DNA from 2 places in the Mycobacterium sp. JS623 genome. Region 1 is predicted to be linked to the other one. Evidence: predicted binding sites of a transcription regulator. Region 1 holds the regulator's gene; the other holds the start of a gene.
What was found. Region 1 encodes HspR, which represses chaperone genes until heat shock. Its sites were predicted from a motif close to ANNTGAGTNNNNNNNACTCANNT; they were not measured.
Positions count from the first base shown of each region.

Region 2: lon (endopeptidase La) is a predicted target of HspR. The motif match lies at 8,673-8,695, and genes of this name have one in related genera.

Region 1 is NC_019966.1:417,809-428,524, reverse strand. It holds gene clpB (ATP-dependent chaperone ClpB) at 1-1,328, opposite strand, end outside; gene MYCSM_RS01870 (Rv0361 family membrane protein) at 1,376-1,942, shown strand; gene MYCSM_RS01865 (GAP family protein) at 1,942-2,589, shown strand; gene MYCSM_RS01860 (TetR/AcrR family transcriptional regulator) at 2,584-3,222, opposite strand; gene MYCSM_RS01855 (hypothetical protein) at 3,322-4,341, shown strand; gene MYCSM_RS01850 (FAD-binding oxidoreductase) at 4,353-5,519, shown strand; gene MYCSM_RS01845 (aldose 1-epimerase) at 5,540-6,439, shown strand; gene MYCSM_RS01840 (heat shock protein transcriptional repressor HspR) at 6,436-6,816, opposite strand; gene dnaJ (molecular chaperone DnaJ) at 6,816-7,982, opposite strand; gene grpE (nucleotide exchange factor GrpE) at 8,025-8,678, opposite strand; gene dnaK (molecular chaperone DnaK) at 8,675-10,534, opposite strand.
Region 2 is NC_019966.1:3,249,108-3,259,823, reverse strand. It holds gene MYCSM_RS15975 (rhomboid-like protein) at 1-115, shown strand, start outside; gene MYCSM_RS15970 (nucleoside deaminase) at 126-605, shown strand; gene MYCSM_RS15965 (alpha-amylase family protein) at 602-1,879, shown strand; gene MYCSM_RS15960 (DUF1810 domain-containing protein) at 1,863-2,309, opposite strand; gene MYCSM_RS15955 (adenylate/guanylate cyclase domain-containing protein) at 2,385-4,619, shown strand; gene MYCSM_RS15950 (mechanosensitive ion channel domain-containing protein) at 4,616-6,019, shown strand; gene MYCSM_RS15945 (alpha-hydroxy acid oxidase) at 6,032-7,276, shown strand; gene MYCSM_RS15940 (esterase family protein) at 7,479-8,474, shown strand; gene lon (endopeptidase La) at 8,707-10,716, shown strand, end outside.

The DNA.
Region 1 (10,716 bases):
TCTTCTTCCTTGGCCAGCGCCATTTCCTCGATCTCGAGGCGACGGACCAGGCGCTCGACCTCGTCGATCTCGACGGGCCGGGAGTCGATCTCCATGCGCAGCCGCGACGCGGCCTCGTCGACCAGGTCGATGGCCTTGTCCGGCAGGAACCGGGCGGTGATGTAGCGGTCGGACAGCGTGGCCGCCGCGACCAGCGCCGAGTCGGTGATGCGTACGCCGTGGTGCACCTCGTAGCGGTCCTTCAGACCGCGCAGGATGCCGACGGTGTCTTCGACCGACGGTTCACCGACGAACACCTGCTGGAAGCGGCGCTCCAGCGCGGCGTCCTTCTCGATGTACTTGCGGTACTCGTCGAGGGTGGTCGCGCCGACCAGGCGCAGTTCGCCGCGGGCCAGCATCGGCTTGATCATGTTGCCCGCATCCATCGCGCCCTCGCCGGTCGCGCCGGCGCCGACGATGGTGTGCAGCTCGTCGATGAACGTGATGATCTGCCCCGCGGAGTTCTTGATGTCGTCGAGCACGGCCTTGAGCCGTTCCTCGAACTCGCCGCGGTACTTCGCACCTGCCACCATCGAACCGAGGTCCAGCGAGACGACGGACTTGTCGCGCAGGCTTTCGGGCACGTCGCCGGCCACGATGCGCTGGGCCAGGCCCTCGACGATCGCGGTCTTACCGACGCCGGGCTCACCGATGAGCACCGGGTTGTTCTTGGTGCGCCTGGAGAGCACCTGCACGACGCGACGAATCTCGTTGTCGCGCCCAATGACTGGGTCGAGCTTGCCTTCGCGGGCGCGCTCAGTCAGGTCGGTGGAGTACTTCTCCAGCGCCTGGTAGCTGCCTTCGGGATCCGGGCTGGTGACGCGGGCGCTGCCGCGCACCTTGACGAACGCCTCCCTCAGGGCTTGAGGCGATGCGCCGTGGCCCGTCAGCAGCTTGGCCACGTCGGAATCGGCTGCGGCGGCCGAGCCGCCTAATCCTCCCGCCAGGCCGACCATCAAGTGCTCGGTCGAGACGTACTCGTCGTCCATCTCGGTGGCGAGACTTTGGGCAGCCGTGATCGCGGCCAGCGACTGCGGGCTGAGCTGCGGCTGTGAGGCAGCGCCGCTGGCGCTGGGCAGCCGGTCGAGGAGCCGTTGCGTCTCGGCGCGGATAGTCGCAGGTTCGACGCCGACGGCCTCCAATAGTGGAGCGGCAATGCCATCGTTTTGGGTGAGCAGTGCCATCAACAGGTGGGCGGGCGTGATCTGCGGATTGCCTGCGGCCGTTGCCGCCTGCAGTGCCGCGGTCAGCGCCGCCTGAGTCTTGGTCGTCGGGTTGAAAGAGTCCACGACGGTCCTCCGATCATTCGAAAAGGGCCAGGTAAATGCTTGTCGGGATGTTCAACGTCGTCAAGGTTGAGTCTGTTCCGCTCAAGTCTGACTATTTTGCCACGAGCTTGCTGGAAGATCGCAAGATCCTCGCCGATCGCGATCTGGCCGCAGTCTCGAGGGGCGGTTTTTCGGCAGTTACGGCGTGCCGCATCAGCGGGCGAGAAGCCATGGGTCAGGCTAGGTCGGTGCGCTGGGTGGTGATGGTCGTCGCGAGTTTGGTGACACTGTCGTCTGCGACGGCCCAGGCGGCCACCGATGAAGACCAGGTGCGCGCGGTTCTCAACGGGATGAACGGCTCCTACAACCGCACCGATTTCACCGAGTTCGCCACCCATCTGTGCGACAACATCCGCAAGGCGGCCGGCTTCGAAGCGGGCTGGTATGCGAGCAGAAAATCCGACGGGCCCACGCAGATCACCATCAACTCGGTTCAGGTGACCGGCGGGGACGCGGTTGCCAACGTTCGATTCCAGGCCGCCAACCGCGCAAACCCCAAGACGTTCGACGTGGAATTTCGTCGCGATGGCACCGATTGGAAAGCCTGCCGCTACGACGCTGGTCAATACATATAGTGCTCACCGAACTCATCCCCCTGGCGTTGGTGGTCGCACTCTCGCCGCTGTCGATCATTCCGGCGGTGCTGGTGTTGCACACCCCGCGGCCGCGACCGACGGGGCTGTCCTTCTTGGCCGGCTGGCTGCTCGGCCTTGCGGCGCTGACGGTCATCTTCCTCGAGATCTCAAATCTGCTGGTAGATCTCAGCAAGCCGCCCGTCTGGGCGTCGTGGGTCCGCATCGGGGTCGGCGCGGCGTTGATCGTGTTCGGAATCTACCGTTGGCTGACCCGCAAGCGGGCTGCGCATACCCCGGGCTGGATGCAGAGTCTCGGCAAGCTCACCCCGGTTCGCGCCGGGCTCGCCGCAGCGGCGCTGACCGTCGTCAACCCCAAGGTGCTATTCATGTGCGCCGCAGCGGGTTTCGCGATCGGCACCGACGGGCTCGGTAGCACTGGTGTGTGGAGTGCCGTGGTTTGGTACGTGGCGGTCGCCGGGTCGACGGTGGCGATTCCGATCCTCGCCTACGCGGTGTCGGGTGACAGACTCGACGAACCCCTGCGACGGCTCAAGGACTGGATGGAGCAGCAGCACGCCGCGCTCGTCGCCGTCATTCTGGTCGTGATCGGTCTTCTGGTGCTGTACAAGGGAATTCACGGGTTATAGCTCGGGCAGTCCTAGCTGATCCGCGTCGGCCGTCAAGTACCGCGTCACCGTCGGCGCGATCAGCGCCACCACGTCATCGGGTGACAGTGTCGCAAGTGGCGGCACCTCGATGATGTAGCGCAGCATGGCCGTTCCGACGAGCTGGCTGGCGGCCAGCATCGCCCGCAGCCGGGCACGCTCGTCGCCGCCCAACACCCCCGACACCGCGGTCAGCACGTAGTTCTGCATGAAGCCGCGGAATGCATCGTGCGCGTCGGCGTTCGACGTCGCCGATTGCAGCATCGCCCGCATACTCGCCGCGGTGTCGGGTGTTTCCCACATCCGCAGATACGTGCGCACCATTCGAGTACCGATGTCGGGTTCGTCGCCGGTATCGCCGGTGAGCGCGGCGACCAACACATCGGGGTCGAGGATCAGGCGCAGCGATTCACGGAACAGCGCCTCCTTCGAGCCGAACAGGTAGAGCACCATCGACGGGTCGACGTGCGCGTCCGCTGCGATCGCGCGCAGCGTCGTCTTCTCGTAGCCCTCGGTGGCGAACCGATGTTTGGCCGCCGCCAGCACGGCCTCGCGCGACACCGGTTCGCCCTGACGTCGACCCCTGCGCTTCGTTGTCTTGGCTGGTGGCGGCATATCCCGACAGTATCATTTCAATAGTTGTTGAAATTCGCTCAGTGCAGCGTTACGCTCGCACGGAGGGATTAATTCAACGTCGGATGAAAAGGACTCCCCATGACTGGGACACCGCTGGGCACGCCGGTCCGGCACACCCACCACGCGTCACCCATCCATGAACCGCCCGCGGCGCTGCGCGCCACCGGCATCATCGTCGCGCTCACTGTCGCGCTGGCTATCCTCGCGATCGCGTTTGCATTGCCTGCCGCGCGCTCGAAACCACACCACATCCCGGTCGGTGCGGCCGGCCCTCAAGCCGCCAGTGGCCAAGTCGCCGACATGCTCGACCAGCACGCTCCCGGCGCGTTCGCGATCACCTACTACCCCGGCGAGGCGGCACTGCGCGACGCGATCCGCAATCGCGATGTGTACGGCGGCATTTCGTTTGGGCAGGACGGCCGGAGCCTGCTGATCGCCACCGGCGGTAGCCCGATGGTCGCGCAGATGTTGACACAGATCGGCAACGGCATCGCGCAGCAAGCGGGCGTGCCGCTGCACACCGTGGACCTCGCGCCGCCGACCGCTCAGGATCCGCGCGGCGCAGGCCTGGCCGCCTCAGCACTGCCGATCACCTTGGCCGGCCTACTGCCGGGAGTCGCCTTGGTGTTGCTACTGCGGCGCGAGGTGTGGACCCGCTTCGTCGGGGCCGTGGTGTTCGCCGCAGGGGCGGGCGTCACGATCGCGGCGCTGCTGCGCTATGTGTTCGGCTCCATCGACCAGAACATCTGGGGTGTTGCGGCCGGTCTCACGTTGGGCCTGCTGGCCGCAGGGCTGACGATGCTGGGCCTTGGCTCGTTGTTCGGCCGGGTCGGCCTCGCCATCGGCGCGCTGCTGGCGTTGCTGCTGGGCAACCCGCTGTCGGGACTGAACAGCGCGCCCGAAATGTTGCCAAGTGGCTGGGGCACGCTTGGCCAGTGGTTGCCGCAGGGTGCGACCGCGACGTTGCTGCGGTCGACCGCGTTCTTCGACGGCGCAGGCGCGACCACCGCGATCGTGGTGCTGACCTGCTGGACGGTGGCCGGTTTCGGGCTGGTCGTGCTCGCCGCCGTTCGCCAGGCCAGGTCTGCGCGCGCCTAAACTCGGGCGGCGTGGGACTCGAGGACCGTGATGCGCTGCTGCTTCTGCGCAACGCCGTCGATCCTGCGCTCGGGTCCGAAGGATTGATCCGCCGGTTCTACACCCGCTGGTTCGCGATCGACACCTCGGCCCGCGACCTCTTCCCGCCCGATATGGCTGCCCAGCGCGCCGCGTTCGCCAAGGTGATCACGTGGTTGTTCGCCGAGCTGATCGCCCAGCGGGCCGAGGAGCCGGTGGCGTTTTTGGCTCAGCTGGGCCGCGACCATCGCAAATACGGTGTCTCGCAACGGCATTACGACAGCATGCAGGACGCATTGCTGACGACGCTGCGCAGCCAATTGATCGAGAGCTGGGACGACCGGCTCGCCGGCACAGCCCAGGACGCCGTCGCGCTGATCATCGGGGTGATGCGTGGCGCGGCCGACGCCGAGAAGGGTCCGCCGTTTCGCGACGGCACAGTGACCGAGCACCTGCGGATCACCCGCGACGTCTCGGTGGTCCGGCTGCAACTGGATCAGCCGCTGTACTACCACCCAGGCCAGTACGTCACGGTGCAGGTGCCGCAGTGGCCTCGGCGGTGGCGCTACCTGAGCCCCGCGATTCCCGCCGACCGTGGCGGCGCCATCGAGTTTCACATCCGCTCGGTCACCGGCGGCATGGTCAGCACCGCGATCGTCGGCGAGACTCGGCCCGGCGACCGGTGGCGGTTGTCCAACCCGCACGGCGGAATGCATGTCGACCGCGGCGGTGGCGATGTGCTCATGGTGGCGGGCGGCACGGGTCTCGCGCCGTTGCGCACACTGATCATGGACCTCAGCCGCTACGGCGAGAATCCGCGCGTGCACCTGTTCTTCGGCGCCCGCTATCCGAGCGAGCTCTATGACCTGCGCACGCTGTGGCAGATCGCGTCGACCAACCCGTGGCTGTCGGTGACGCCGGTGTCGGAGTTCAACACCGATCCGCCGTGGGCCGCCGAGTATCCCGATGTCGAGCCGCCGCGTGGTTTGCATGTGCGACAGACCGGCCTGCTGCCGGACGTGGTGACGCGCTATGGCGGCTGGGGCGACCGGCAGATTCTGATCTGTGGTGGGCCTGCGATGGTCGAGGCCACGAAGGCAGCGCTCGTCGCAAAGGGTGCGCCGGTTGAGCGCATTCAACACGATCCACTCGCCAGCTAGGCGTGGCAGGATCGGCAATCGTGCCCGAGCTCGAGACCGTCACGCTTCGCGACTCGTCCGGCCTGTCTGCGGTTTACGTGCCCGGCGCGGGCATGATCGCTACGTCGCTGTCGGATGCCGGCACCGAACTGCTTGGCCAGCGGCGCGGGCTGGACGCCTACCTGTCTGCAGGCAAGACGATGGGAATCCCGCTGTTGTATCCGTGGGCAAATCGGTTGAGCGCCAGGACATATGCCGTCGATGGCTCGGTTGTCACGCTGGCGCCGGACGCATACGGCGTGCACACCGACAACAACGGCCTGCCAATTCACGGTCTGCTGGCCGGTTACCCCGGATGGCGCACACGGGAGGTCGCCGAGCAGAAGCTCACGGCCGAGTTGGATTTCGGGGCGCACGCCGAACTGCTGGCGAGCTTCCCATTTCCGCATCTGCTCGAGATGACCGTTGAACTGTCTGAGAGGACGCTGACGGTCAGCACGACGGTGACGCCGACGGCCGACAGGGCGGTGCCGGTGGCGTATGGCTATCACCCGTATTTGCAACTGCCCGACGTGCCACGGTCGGAGTGGCAGATTGAAATGCCGACGATGCGTCACATGATGCTCGACGACACCGGCATCCCGAACGGCGCGACGGCGGAAAGCACGGCCGACTCAGAACCATTGGGCGACAAGCTGTTTGACGACGGATTCGATCAGGTCGCCGAGGGAGCGGTATTCGCAGTTTCGGGAGGCGGCCGTCGGCTCGAGGTGTGCTTCGAGCGGGGTTATCCGGCGGCGCAGGTGTTCGCGCCCGCGAGCGAGACCGTCATGTGCTTCGAGCCGATGACCGCGCCAACCGATGCGCTGCGGCGCGGCGGTTACCGAACTGCGCGGCCGGGTGTGCCGGACACCGCGGTGTTCTCAATCAGGGTGAGCTAGCGGCTGCCCTTGCGTGGCTGCCAGACGACGACCGCCGTACTCTTCGGCACCACCGCAACATCGCGACGCTGGCGCGCGCGCAATTGCTCCAACTCGTCTGCCATTTCGCGCAGCCGAGACTGCAGCGCCTCGACCTGATTGGTCAGCTCGATGATGCGCTTGATGCCGGCCAGGTTCACACCCTCGTCCTGCGACAGCCGCTGTACCTCGCGCAGCAGGTCAACATCATGCTGCGAGTAGCGGCGCCCGCCGCCCGAGCTGCGCTGGGGGCTGACCAGGCCGAGCCGGTCGTACGTGCGCAACGTCTGCGCATGCATGCCGGCCAGCTCGGCGGCCACCGAAATCAGAAACGTGCGGGCGTCGTCCTTCTTTGCCACTACGCACCTGCCCAACCGGCCCGCGGGTCAAAACCGCTGGCGCGCTCCGCTTTCGCGTAAGCCTCCAGGGCCTCGGCCGCTTCACCTTCCAAGTTCGGCGGCACTGCGACCTTGACGGTGACGAGCAGGTCGCCGTGGCCCCCAGAGCGTTTCGGTACGCCGCGGCCACGCACCCGCAGGATCCGGCCGTCAGAGGTGCCCTTGGGCACCCGGACACCGACCTTGCCCTCCAGCGTCGGCACCGAAAGCGTTGTGCCCAGCGCCAACTCGTGGAATGCGACAGGAACGGAGACCGTGAGGTCGTCGCCGTCACGGCCAAACACCTTGTCCGGCCTGACATGAACAGTCACGTACAGGTCACCAGACGGTGCTCCTCGCAGACCGGCCTCGCCCTGGCCCGCCAACCGGATCCGTTGGCCATCCTCGACGCCAGGCGGGATCCGCACATTGATGGTTCGGGTGCGGGTGGTCACCCCGGTGCCCTGACATTCGGTGCACGGGTGCTCGATGATCGAGCCGCTGCCCCGGCATTCGGTGCATGGCTCGGAGAACCCGAACGCGCCCTGATTGCGACTGACGACACCGGACCCGTTGCAGTTCGGGCACACTTTCGGGCTGGTGCCCGGACGTGCCCCGCTGCCATGGCAATTCGTGCACGGCGCCGGGCTGGTGAGCCGCAACGGCATCGCCACACCCTTGGTGGCCTCCATGAACGACAGCTCGGTTTCGGTCTCCAGATCGTTGCCGCGCCGGGGGCGGCTGGGACGCGGCTGAGCGCCACGGCCAAACAGTCCCCCGAACAGGTCACCGATGTTCGCCCCGCCGGTTTGCCCGGCCGCATCGAACAAGTCGTTCAGGTTGAACTCCGTGCCGTCGCCGCCGAATCCGCCGAAGTTGCCGCCGGAGAACCGGCCCCGGCCGAATCCGCCACCCGCGAACAGGCGTCGGGTCTCGTCGTACTCCTTGCGCTTGGCCGGATCCGACAGCACGCTGTGCGCCTCGGACACCGCCTTGAACCGCTCTGCGGCGCTCGGGTCGGAGTTGGTGTCGGGATGAAGATCGCGGGCCAACTTCCGATAGGCCCGCTTGATCTCGTCGGCGCTGGCCTCAGAGGAGACGCCGAGCTCCTTGTAGAAGTCCTTCTCGACCCATTCTCGTTGGGCCATACCGCGTCACCTCCTTACCTGTTCTCTTGGTAGTAGTCGTTCTTACGATTCTGCGGCCTGGTCAGCCGGCTCGTCGCCGTTATCGGGCGTGTCTTCATTGCCGGTGACTTCCTCGACGTCCGGGACCGTGTCGACCACGCCGACGAGGGCGTGGCGCACGACCTGCTCGCCCACCCGGTAGCCGCGCCGCATCACCGAACCGACGATGGGATGCGTTCCCTCGCCCTCGTGCTGAACGGCCTCATGCAGCGCCGGGTCGAACGCGTCGCCTTCGTCGCCGAATCCCGAAAGACCAAGCCCTTCAAGGACAGTCGCCAGCTTGTCGGCCACGGACTTCAGCGGCCCGGACTCCAGGTCACCGTGGCTGCGGGCGCGATCGAGGTCATCGAGCACCGGAAGCAGTTGGGTCACAACGGCGACCTTGGTCCGCTCGGCGGCCAACTGCTGGTCGCGCAGTGCGCGCTTGCGGTAGTTGTCGTACTCCGCCTTCACGCGCTGCAGGGTGGATTTCAGCTCGGTGACTTCTTCGGACGCCGATCCCTCGGATTCCGTTTGCGCGGCTCCAGCCGCGGCGGCTCCCGGGGCCGGCCCACTAGGGGCCGGCCCGGTCGCCGATTCACGGATTTCGCCAGTCTCGGGATCGATACGCCGTTTGTCGGTGACGGTCACCGGCTCGTGCGAATCGTTTTGGCTCACTTGTTCTCCCGGTCATCGTCGACAACCTCGGCGTCCACGACATCATCCTGCGAGGAGCCAGCCGGTCCGGCATCCGCTCCACCGGTGCCGCCCTCGGCCTGGGTGGCCTCATAGATGGCCTGGCCCAGCGCCTGCGACTCGACGCCCAACTTCTCCATCGCGGCCTTGATCGCCGAGATGTCGGTGCCCGCCAGGGCCGTCTTGGCTTCGGCGATCGCGCTGTCCACCTTTGTCAAGGTGTCCTCGGGGACCTTCGAGCCGCCGTCGGCTTCGCGCTGCTCCTTGACGAACTTCTCCGTCTGGTACACCAGCGACTCGGCCTGGTTGCGGACGTCGGCCTCCTCGCGACGCGTGCGGTCCTCCTCGGCGTGCGCCTCGGCGTCCTTGATCATCCGATCGATCTCCTCCTTGGAAAGGCCGGAGCCCTCCTGGATTCGAATCGTGTTCTCCTTACCGGTGCCCTTGTCTTTCGCGGTGACGTGCACGATGCCGTTGGCGTCGATGTCGAACGTGACCTCGATCTGCGGCACGCCACGCGGAGCCGGCGGGATGCCGGTCAGCTCGAAGCTGCCGAGCAGCTTGTTGTGCGAAGCGATTTCGCGCTCACCCTGATAGACCTGGATTTGCACCGAGGGTTGGTTGTCGTCGGCCGTGGTGAAGGTCTCCGACCGCTTGGTCGGGATCGTGGTGTTGCGCTCGATCAGCTTGGTCATCACGCCACCCTTGGTTTCGATCCCGAGGGACAGCGGCGTGACGTCAAGCAGCAGAACGTCTTTCACCTCGCCCTTGAGCACGCCGGCCTGCAGTGCGGCGCCCACTGCGACAACCTCGTCGGGGTTGACGCCCTTGTTGGGCTCCTTGCCGCCAGTCATCTCCTTGACAAGATCGGAAACAGCGGGCATACGCGTCGAACCGCCGACGAGCACGACGTGGTCGATGTCGGCCACCGAGATGCCGGTGTCGGCGATCACCGACTGGAACGGCTTGCGCGTGCGATCCAGCAGATCCTGTGTGATGCGCTGGAATTCGGCGCGGGTCAGCTGCTCGTCGAGGAACAGCGGGTTCTTGTCCGCATCGACGGTGATGTAGGGCAGGTTGATCGACGTGCTCTGCGAGCTCGAGAGTTCGATCTTGGCCTTCTCGGCGGCTTCACGCAGCCGCTGCATCGCCATCTTGTCCTTGGTCAGGTCAATGCCAGTGGTGCCCTTGAACTTTTCGACGAGCCAGTCGACGATGCGCTGATCCCAGTCGTCGCCACCGAGGTGGTTGTCACCCGAGGTCGCGCGGACCTCGACGACGCCCTCACCGATCTCCAGCAGCGAGACGTCGAAGGTGCCGCCGCCGAGGTCGAAGACCAGGATGGTCTGTTCCTTCTCGCCCTTGTCGAGGCCGTAGGCCAGCGCCGCGGCGGTCGGTTCGTTGACGATGCGCAGCACGTTGAGCCCCGCGATCTGGCCGGCCTCCTTGGTGGCTTGGCGCTGGGCGTCGTTGAAGTACGCGGGCACGGTGATCACCGCGTCGGTGATGTCCTCACCCAGGTAGCTCTCGGCGTCGCGCTTGAGCTTCATCAGCACGCGCGCACTGATCTCCTGCGCGGTGTACTTCTTGCCGTCGATCTCGATGGACCAGTCGGTGCCCATTTCGCGCTTGACCGACCGGATGGTGCGGTCGACGTTGGTCACCGCCTGGTTCTTGGCGGGCTGTCCGACCAGCACCTCGCCGTTGCGCGCGAACGCGACAACCGACGGCGTGGTGCGGGAGCCCTCCGAATTGGCGATCACAACCGGGTCGCCGCCTTCGAGCACGGCGACGACGGAGTTGGTGGTCCCGAGGTCGATTCCGACCGCACGAGCCATGGTTTTGCCTCCTGATTAGTCCTGCTAGGGGTCTGAGTGCACCGCACTCAAGACTGCTCCGATCGACCCTACCGTGTCAATCCAGACTTGAGTCGATATCACTCAACTGTCGAAGTGGTCAACGGCGGGCCGGCGGAAATTGTTCCCGGGGGGACCGACACGCCGACGACAGCCACCCGGCT
Region 2 (10,716 bases), 2.8 Mb from region 1:
TGTGCTGGCCGTCAAACGCGACTTCACCAACGTCGGCCACTTCACGGCGCTGTTGATCGGGCTGGCGTGCTACCCGCTGACCCGGTCGCCTCGACGCGAGCCCGTGGCTGCGTAAACTCCGGCGTGTGGCGATCAGCGACGACGATCTCGAACACCTGCGCCGCTGCGTGGAACTTGCGCGGGTGGCTCTGGAAAGCGGTGACCAGCCGTTCGGCTCGATCCTGGTGGACGGCGACGGCACCACGCTGTTCGAGGATCACAACCGCGTCAAGGACGGCGACGAAACCCGCCACCCCGAATTCGCGATCGCGCAGTGGGCCGTCGCTAACCTGACTCCCGACCAACGCGCCCGCGCGACTGTGTACACGTCCGGTGAGCACTGTCCGATGTGTTCAGCCGCGCACGCGTGGGTCGGGTTGAGCCGCATCGTCTACGCCGCGTCGTCGGAGCAGTTGAGCCAGTGGCTGCTCGAATGGGGCGCACCGCCGTCGCCCGTGGCGGCGCTCCCGATCAATACCGTCGCGCCCGGGGTGACCGCCGATGGGCCCGCATCAGGGTTGACCGAAACCATGAAGGCGCTCTACAAGGCGAAGTTCAAGCCGTGAGTGAGCCGGCTTGGGTCGAGCACGTGATCTGGTGGCAGGTCTACCCCCTCGGCTTCGTCGGCGCGTATCCCGCCGACTCGGCGCCCACCGCCGACGAACACCGGATGCGCCGAATCGTCGACTGGTTCGACCACGCCGTCGCACTCGGCGCGTCGGGCATCGCGCTCGGCCCTGTGTTCGCGTCTCGCACGCACGGCTACGACACGACCGACCACTACCGCATCGACTCACGACTGGGTGATGATTCCGACTTCGACCACCTGATCGCCGAAGCGCACCGACGCGGGTTGCGGGTATTACTCGACGGCGTGTTCAACCACGTCGCCACCGACTTCGCGCGCGCGGAGTGGTTTCGCAAGCGTGGCAACACCCTTGACACGTTCGAAGGCCACGGCGAGCTGATCGCACTGGACCATGACAACCCCGACGTCATCGATTACACCGTCGACGTGATGATCCATTGGCTGCGCCGCGGTGCCGACGGGTGGCGCCTGGATGCCGCCTATGCCGTCCCCGACCATTTCTGGGCGGCCGCCCTGCCTCGCGTGCGCGCAGAGTTTCCCGACGCGTGGTTCGTCGGCGAGGTCATCCACGGCGACTACGCCGCGCGCGTGCGGGATTCCGGCTTCGACTCCGTCACTCAGTACGAGCTGTGGAAGGCGGTCTGGAGCAGCCTCAACGACGGCAACTTCCACGAGCTCAACTGGGCGCTGGTGCGGCACAACGAGTTTCTCGACGACTTCGTGCCCATGACCTTCGTCGGCAACCACGACGTCACCCGGATCGCCAGCCAGCTGGCCAACACCCGACACCTCGAACACGCGCTGGTGCTCCTGTTGACCACCGGCGGGACACCGAGCGTTTATGCCGGCGACGAGTCGGCCTATCGCGGGGTCAAGGAGGAACGATTCGGCGGCGACGACGCTGTGCGGCCCGAATTCACCGCTCCCCTGATGGGTGTCGACGAACATGGCCACGACATCTACCGACTGCACCAATATTTGATCGGGCTGCGCCGACGTCACCCGTGGCTGCACACCGCGCGGACCACGAAGCTGCAGCTGACCAATCGGCAGTACGTCTACGAGACCCGTAACGGCGCCGACGTGCTGCTGGTGGCGCTCAACATCGACGACGCTCCATTGCCGATATCGCTGAGCGGGCTGGGCTTCGGACAGGGTCAGCTGGTGGCGGGCTCGGGCGCGCCGCCGCAGTCAATCGTCGCCGAGGCCGAGGTTGAGCCACACGGCTGGCTGATCATCGCTCCGTGTTGAGCAGCTCAACGGTGGCCGGATCCTCTTCGCCGTCGTAGAACTTGTCGAGCACCGCCAGAAATCCGGCCTGCGTTTCGGGGTCGTCGCTCGCACGGGCGAACAGGGTCATCGACGAACGCACCTTCAGGTTGTCGGGCCAGCCGAAGATCTCGTCGACGGAGCGGCCCTCGATCGCCGCGACCAACCCGGTGCACTCGCGTAGCCGGGCTCCGAGCACAGGGTGCGCCAGGTAAGCGCGCGCCTCGTCGACCGTGGAAATGCCGTAGTGCTGTGCGGTGGCGCTGCGACCAAGCCCCCGCAGCTGCGGAAACACGAACCAGATCCAATGGCTGCGCTTGGCCCCGCTGCGCAATTCGGTGAGCACGGTGTCGTACACGCGATCCTGTGCCTCGACGAAGCGTTGCAGATCGAACAGATCTGTCCCCTTCACAGCTGTCCTCCCTTTGGACCAGTGGTTTTCAAGCTAGTCTGCGTGATCGACGCCGTTCGACAGAGAAGGAAGCCGATGCTGCAATCGTCAGACGACAGCGCTGCGGTGACAGGCTCGTCGACGGTGGATCCAGCCGCGGCAGAGGCCCCTGACGAGCAAGGCTCCGGCTCACGGAGGTTCAATCGCCTACGTCGGCGCAGGCTGCTCTCGCGGTTCTCGATCCAGTCGAAACTCGTCCTGATGATGGTGCTGTGCACGATCATCTCGACGGCGGTGGTCGGGTTGATCGCCTTTCAGGCCGGCCGGAGCTCGCTGCGCACCCAGGTGTTCAACCGGTTGACCGAGGTGCGCGAGTCACAGTCACGGGCGCTCAACACAGAATTCAAAGACCTCAAAAATTCATTGGTCATCTATTCGCGAAGCGCAACAGCCGTCGACGCTGTCAATGCATTTAGCGCCGGCTTCGATCAATTGGCCACAACGCCGATCGATCCCGCGCAGCAACAGGCGATCGTCGACTACTACAACAAGAGTTTCGTCAAAGAAACCGAGCAGTACAGCGACGCCAAACTCGACGTCAGCGCGCTACTACCGGTGACAAACGCGCAGAAGTACCTTCAGGCCAACTACACGGCGCAGCGCAAGTCCGACGATGTCGCCATCGGGATCGACGACGCTCGCGACGGCAGCGCCTGGTCTGCCGCCAACGCGCGCTTTCAAGACTTCTTTCGCCAAATCGTCACGCGGTTCGAATTTCAGGATGCCCTGCTGCTGGATACTCGGGGGAACGTCGTCTATTCCGCGTACAAAGACGTCGATCTTGGCACCAACATCCTCACCGGCCCCTACAACGAATCGAAGCTGCGTGACGCCTATGACAAGGCACTGGCCTCCAACGCTCTGGACTATGTCGGGATAACCGACTTCGAGATCTACCAGCCCGCGGAGAACCAGCCCACCGCGTGGCTGGTGGCCCCTGTGGGTAGCGGTGGACGCACCGTCGGGGTGATGGCGCTGCAGTATCCGATTACCAAGATCAACCGATTGATCACCTTCGACAAGCAGTGGGCCGCTTCCGGAATGGGCAACACCGGCGAGACCTTCTTGGCCGGACCCGACGACCTCATGCGCTCAGATTCCCGCGTCTTTCTGCAGGACCCGGCCCAGTACAAGCGCGATGTGATCGCGGCCGGTACATCCGCCGATGTCGCAGACACGGCGATTCGGCTGGGCGGCACTACGTTGGTGCAGCCCATCGCGACCGACGCCACCCGGGAGGCACAGCGCGGCCTAACCGGAACCACTATTGCAACGGACTACCTCGGTCATGAAACGCTGCAGGCCTACGCCCCGGTGCAAATTGAGGACACCGGACTGCACTGGTCCATCGTCGCCAAGATCAACACCAGCGAGGCCTTTGCGCGCGAGTCCTCGTTCACGAGAACGATGGTGTTGTCCGTGACCGCAATCATCTTTGCCGTCTGCCTGGCGGCGATGTTCCTGGCCCAGGTTTTCCTGCGACCACTGCGGAGGCTGGAGGCCGGCGTGCAAAGGATCAGCGCCGGCGACTACGACGTGGCAATACCAGTGGAATCGCGAGATGAAATCGGCGATCTGACAGAGGCATTCAACGAGATGAGTCGCAACCTCGGAATCAAGGAGGAACTGCTCAATGAGCAGCGCCGGGAGAACGACCGGTTGCTCCTGTCGCTGATGCCCGAGCAAGTCGTTGAGCGTTATCGTCAGGGTGAGGAGCTCATCGCCCAGGATCACCACGATGTCAGCGTTGTCTTCGCCGACATCGTCGGCTTGGATCGGCTGCAGGCCGAGCTCAGCTCCGAAGACCTGTTGGCAACCACCAATGAGCTGACACGCCAAATCGACGCCGCTGCCGAAGATCTCGGCGTTGAACCGGTCCGCACCGTGCACAACGGCTATCTGGCCAGCTGCGGACTCAACGTAGCGCGGCTCGACAATGTCCGTCGCACAGTCGATTTCGCACTTGAGGCTCAGCGCATCATCGATCGGTTCAGCAGCGAAACCGGATATCGGTTGGGGTTGCGTGCCGGCATTGACACCGGCCCAGTCAGCAGCGGGCTAGTGGGACGATCCTCGATCGTCTACGACATGTGGGGAGCCGCGGTCAATCTCGCATACCAGGCTCAAAGCGGTTCGTCCGAGCTGGGAATCTACGTCACTCAGCGGGTGTACGAGACGATCGGTGACGCCAAGATCTTCACCTCCGCCGGTGCAATCACGATCGACGGGGTCCAGCAGCCCATCTGGCGGGTGTCGGAGCGTCCGACGTGAACGACATCCTGGCCTCTTCGTGGTTCTACTGGGCCATCGGGGTCGCGCTGGGATTACCGCTCGGCCTGATCCTTCTCACCGAGTGGCAGCACGCTCTCGCCCGCAAGAAGAGCTATCTGGTCAGACCCGTCAGCCTCTTGCGGAACTACCTTCTTCCACTTGGCGCCCTGCTTCTGCTGCTCGTCAAGGCGACCGAACTGCCCACGCGGGAAACGTCGGTCAAAATAATCGCGACGCTGTTCGGCTTCATGGTGCTGGTGCTGCTGCTTTCGGGAGTCAACGCGACCCTGTTTCAGGCGGCTCCTCAGGGCACGTGGCGCCAACGTGTGCCGGCGATCTTTGTCGACGTCGCCCGATTCCTTCTGATCTCCGTCGGCCTGGCCATCATCTTCTCGTATGTATGGGGTGCGCATGTTGGCGGACTGTTCACCGCATTGGGTGTTACCTCGATCGTCATCGGCCTGACGCTGCAGAACTCCGTTGGGCAGATTATCTCGGGCCTGCTCATGCTGTTCGAACAGCCCTTCCGGCTCGGGGACTGGATCGAGACGTCTACGGTGCGCGGTCGCGTCGTCGAAGTCAACTGGCGCGCAGTGCATATCGATACCGGCAGCGGATTGCAGATCACGCCGAACTCGGTGTTGGCGGTCGCGTCATTCGCGAATCTGAGCCGACCGCCCGGTACGCACAAGATCAAGATCACCACAACCTTCTCGATCGATGACCCCCCCGACCGCGTGTGTGCGATGTTGTCGCGGATAGCGAGTGAACTTCCACAACTAAGGACCGGCAGCAGTCCGACGACCGTTCCGCTGGGCGGCCTTCAATACAGCACGAGTATCCCGCTGCACTCACCGGCCGATGATGGACCTGCCAAGTCCAATTTCCTGCGGTGGATCTGGTACGCGGCACGCCGCGAGGGTCTTCACCTCGACGAGGCCGAGGATGAATTCGCTACGCCTGAAATCGTCGAACGCGCAATCCGCACGGCCGTTGCGCCGCTATTGCGGTTGACCCCGGCAGATCAACAGCTGCTGACACCGCATGCGATGGTCTTGCGGTATGGCTCTGACGAGGTGATCCAGCACGTCGGTGACGTGCCAGCCCAGATGACCTTCATTGTGGCGGGTCGTGTCCGGCTGACCGTTCCGGTCGACGATGGCTCGCTGGTACCCATCACGACGCTCCACGAGGGATCATTCCTGGGACAGACTGCGTTGACGCGGCAAGCGGTATTGGCCAATGCTCAGGCGCTGGACGAGGTGACCGTTGTGCAAATCGGTCGAGACCACATCGAAGAGGTGCTGCAGCGCAAGCCGGCGCTCTTGCATGAGTTCGGCCGGCTCATTGAGGAGAGACGCAACCATGTCAAGCGGACATTGGCCGCAGCCGGCGACTAGTGGGTTGGCACGATGAAGCGACGCGTGCCCCGGCCCAGCGAACTGGCGCCACTCATCGGCTTCCGCAAGCCGCAACTGAACACCACGGCGCGGCGACTGCAGTCGGCGCTGACCATCGAGGACTTGCGTCGAATCGCCAAGCGCCGCACCCCCAAAGCGGCGTTCGACTACACCGACGGCGCCGCCGAAGGTGAGCTGTCGCTGGCCCGCGCGCGACAGGCGTTCCGCGACATCGAGTTTCACCCGTCGATCCTGCGAAACGTGGAGAAGGTCGACACCGGACGCACAGTGCTCGGCGACCACGTCGCGTTGCCGTTCGGGATAGCACCGACGGGTTTCACCCGGCTGATGCAGACCGAGGGTGAGATCGCAGGCGCCCATGCCGCGGCCCGCGCCGGCATCCCGTTCTCCCTCTCGACGCTGGGCACCTGTTCCATCGAAGACGTGAAGGCGGCAAACCCGCACGGCCGCAATTGGTTTCAGCTGTACATGTGGAAAGACCGGGACCGGTCCATGGCACTGGTGGAACGCGCGGCCGCAGCAGGCTTCGACACGCTGCTGGTCACCGTCGACGTTCCGGTGGCCGGCGCACGGTTGCGCGACACCCGCAACGGCATGTCGATCCCTCCGACGCTGACGCTGCGCACGGTGCTGGATGCGGTGCCGCGCCCGCGCTGGTGGTTCGACCTGCTGACCACCGAGCCGTTGTCGTTCGCATCGCTGGACCGGTGGCCGGGGACCGTCGCGCAGTACCTGGACACCATGTTCGACCCGACGGTGACGTTCGAGGATCTCGCGTGGATCAAGACGCAGTGGCCGAACAAGTTGGTGGTCAAGGGAATCCAGACACTGGCCGATGCCCGTGCCGTCGTCGACCTCGGTGTCGACGGGGTGCTGCTGTCCAATCACGGCGGTCGCCAGCTCGACCGCGCCCCGGTGCCGTTCCACCTGCTGCCTGCCGTCGCACGCGAGCTCGGCGGCGATGCCGAGATTTTGCTGGACACCGGGATCATGTCCGGTGCCGACATCGTCGCCGCGATTGCGCTCGGCGCGCGGTTCACCCTCGTCGGACGCGCCTACCTGTACGGCTTGATGGCCGGCGGTGAGGCGGGCGTCGAGCGGGCAATCGAGATCCTGTCCGGGCAGGTCACACGCACGATGCGGCTGCTCGGCGTGACCTCGTTGGACGAGTTGACGCCGCACCACGTGACACAGCTGTACCGGCTCGGGCGCGGCGCACCGGGCATCGGCGGCTAGTCACAGCTGTAACTCTGTTCCCACAGGTCACACGCCATATCGCGGGTTCTCGAGTCCGGCCCGAGTCAGAATCGTTAGCCAACCGCGATGTCGCAACGCTGTGTCGAGGCGGGAGTTGGCTCGCTCGAGCGTGTTTCATTACGCACGAAAGCGACGGCAATTGCTTTTGTGGCACGTGATGAAAGGTGGGTTGGTTGCCGTTATGAAGTTAAGAGAGAAGTTTCGAGGTAAGTGGTTTCGCCGGCTGGCGGTGAGCGCCTTCGCGGCGTTAACGCTGCCCGGGCTGATCGGCTTCGTCGGGGGTTCGGCGACTGCTAATGCGTTCTCGCGACCGGGTCTGCCCGTTGAGTATTTGGAAGTGTTCTCGGCGGCGATGAACCGCAACATCAAGGTTCAGTTCCAGGGCGGTGGACCGCACGCGGTGTATCTACTCGATGGCCTGCGTGCGCAGGACGATTTCAACGGCTGGGACATCAACACCCCTGCGTTCGAGTGGTACTACGGCTCCGGCCTGTCACTGGTGATGCCGGTCGGCGGCCAGTCCAGCTTCTACAGCGACTGGTATCAGCCGTCGCGGGGCAACGGGCAGGACTACACGTATAAGTGGGAGACGTTCTTGACCCAAGAGCTGCCCGCGTACTTGGAAGCAAACAAGGGCGTGTCGCAGAACGGCAACGCGGTGGTCGGCATATCGATGGCCGGCAGCACCGCGCTAACGTACTCGATCTACTACCCGCAGAAGTTCATCTACGCCGCATCGCTGTCCGGCTTCCTGAACCCGTCCGAGGGCTGGTGGCCGATGCTGATCGGGCTGGCGATGAACGACGCTGGCGGCTACAACGCCGAGAGCATGTGGGGTCCGTCGTCGGATCCGGCATGGAAGCGCAACGACCCGATGGTCAACATGGCCCAGCTGGTAGCGAACAACACCCGGATCTGGATCTATTGCGGCACTGGTACGCCGTCGGATCTCGACTCCGGTACGTCGGGCGAGAACCTGATGGCCGCGCAGTTCCTCGAAGGGTTCACGCTGCGGACCAACGTCACCTTCCGTGACAACTACGTCGCGGCCGGCGGCAGCAACGGGGTGTTCAACTTCCCGTCACAGGGAACGCACACCTGGGCCTACTGGGGTCAGCAGGTCCAGCAGATGTTGCCTGATGTCCAGCGGGTGCTGGGGGCCCAAGCCTCCGCCTAACGACCACCCACAACCAGGGAGCCTGCCGTAACCCCCGAACGGCAGGCTCCCTGCTTTGTGCGCTGTTGACGTCGTGCTCGCCCAACGGCGGGCCAGGCGAACGGTCGCGCAGTTGACGCTGCGGTGAGGGTCTTGACTACTCGAACTTTCGCGCCCTACGCGCAGAGTGAACGCCGGGAACAAACCAGCGGACTCCAAGGTTGAGTCGGTCTGACTGAACTTTGGAGGATTCATGGCTGACGCCAAATCAGTGCCCGTGTTGTTCTTGAGCGACTCGATCGTGCTGCCCGGCATGGTCGTGCCCATCGAGCTCGACGACGCGGCACGTGCTGCTGTCGATGCCGCCCGGGCCAGCGAGTCCGGCGAGCTGCTGATCGCCCCGCGTCTCGAAGACCGGTACCCGTCCTACGGCGTGTTGGCCTCGATCGTGCAGGTCGGCCGTGTCGCCGGCGGCAGCGGCACCGCCGCGGTGGTCCGCGGAAACGGCCGCGCCCAGATCGGAGCGGGCGTCAACGGCCCGGGACCTGCGCTGTGGGTCGAGGTGACCGAGGTTTCCGAACCCGCCGCCACCGACGAGACGCGTGCACTGGCTGCCGAGTACAAGAAGCTGCTGCTGGCCTATCTGCAGCGGCGCGAGGCGTGGCAGATCGTCGACTTCGTCAACCAGCTGACCGACCCGTCAGCGCTGGCCGACACGGCTGGATATGCGTCGTACCTGACGCAGGTGCAGAAGCGCCAGCTGTTGGAGACGCCCGATGTGGCCGAGCGGTTGCGGGCGCTCATCGAGTGGAACAGCGACCACCTCGCCGAGGTGGAGGTCAACGACAAGATCGCCGAAGACGTCCGCGAGGGCATGGAGAAGACGCAAAAGGAGTTTTTGCTGCGTCAGCAGTTGGCGGCCATCCGTAAGGAACTGGGAGAAGCGGACGACGGCACAGGGTCTTCTGATGACTACCGCAGCCGCGTCGAGGCCGCGGACCTGCCCGAGAAGGTGCGCGAAGCCGCACTGCGCGAGGTCGGCAAGCTGGAGCGGTCCAGCGAGCAGAGCCCCGAGGGCGGTTGGATCCGCACCTGGCTGGACACCGTGCTGGACCTGCCGTGGAACACGCGTACCGAGGACTCCACCGACCTGAAGTCGGCGCGCGAGATTCTCGACGCCGACCACCACGGTCTCGAGGACGTCAAGGACCGCATCGTCGAGTACCTCGCCGTGCGGGCGCGTCGTGCGCAGCGTGGCATGGCGGTCGTCGGCGGCCGCGGCTCCGGCGCCGTGATGGTGCTGGCCGGCCCTCCGGGCGTCGGCAAGACGTCGCTTGGCGAGAGCGTCGCAAGGGCGTTGGGCCGCAAGTTCGTTCGCGTCGCCCTGGGCGGCGTGCGCGACGAGGCCGAGATCCGTGGCCACCGGCGGACCTACGTCGGCGCGCTGCCGGGCCGCATCGTGCGGGCGATCGGCGAGGCGGGTTCGATGAATCCCGTTGTGCTGCTTGACGAGATCGACAAGGTCGGCTCCGACTACCGCGGCGACCCGTCGGCGGCGCTGCTCGAGGTGTTGGACCCCGCACAGAACCACACGTTCCGCGACCACTACCTGGAGCTGGATCTGGATCTGTCCGATGTCGTGTTCCTGGCGACAGCCAACGTGATCGAGAACATCCCGTCGGCGCTGCTGGACCGGATGGAGCTGATCCAGATCGACGGCTACACCGCCGACGACAAGGTCGCGATTGCCCGCGACTTCCTGCTGCCCCGGCAGCGGGAGCGGGCGGCACTGACCGAGGACGAGGTGACGGTGACCGAGGACGCGCTGCGCAAGATCGCTGCCGACTACACCCGCGAGCCGGGTGTGCGGCAGTTCGAGCGGCTGCTGGCCAAGGCGCTGCGCAAGGCGACAACCAAATTAGCGGAAGTGGACGCTCGATCTGATGTCGCCGCCGGAGCGGCTCCGAAAGCGCTGAGAATCGATGAGCCGGATCTCGTTGACTACCTTGGCCGTCCGCGGTTCATGCCGGATTCGGAGGAGCGCACGGCGGTGCCCGGTGTCGCGACAGGCTTGGCCGTCACTGGCCTCGGCGGCGATGTGCTGTACATCGAGGCCGGCGCCACCGAGGGTGAACCGGGGCTGCAATTGACGGGTCAGCTGGGCGACGTGATGAAGGAGTCGGCGCACATCGCACTGTCCTACGTCCGTTCACACGCCGAGCAGTTGGGTGTCGACCCGAAGGCGCTGGACCGCCGGATCCAC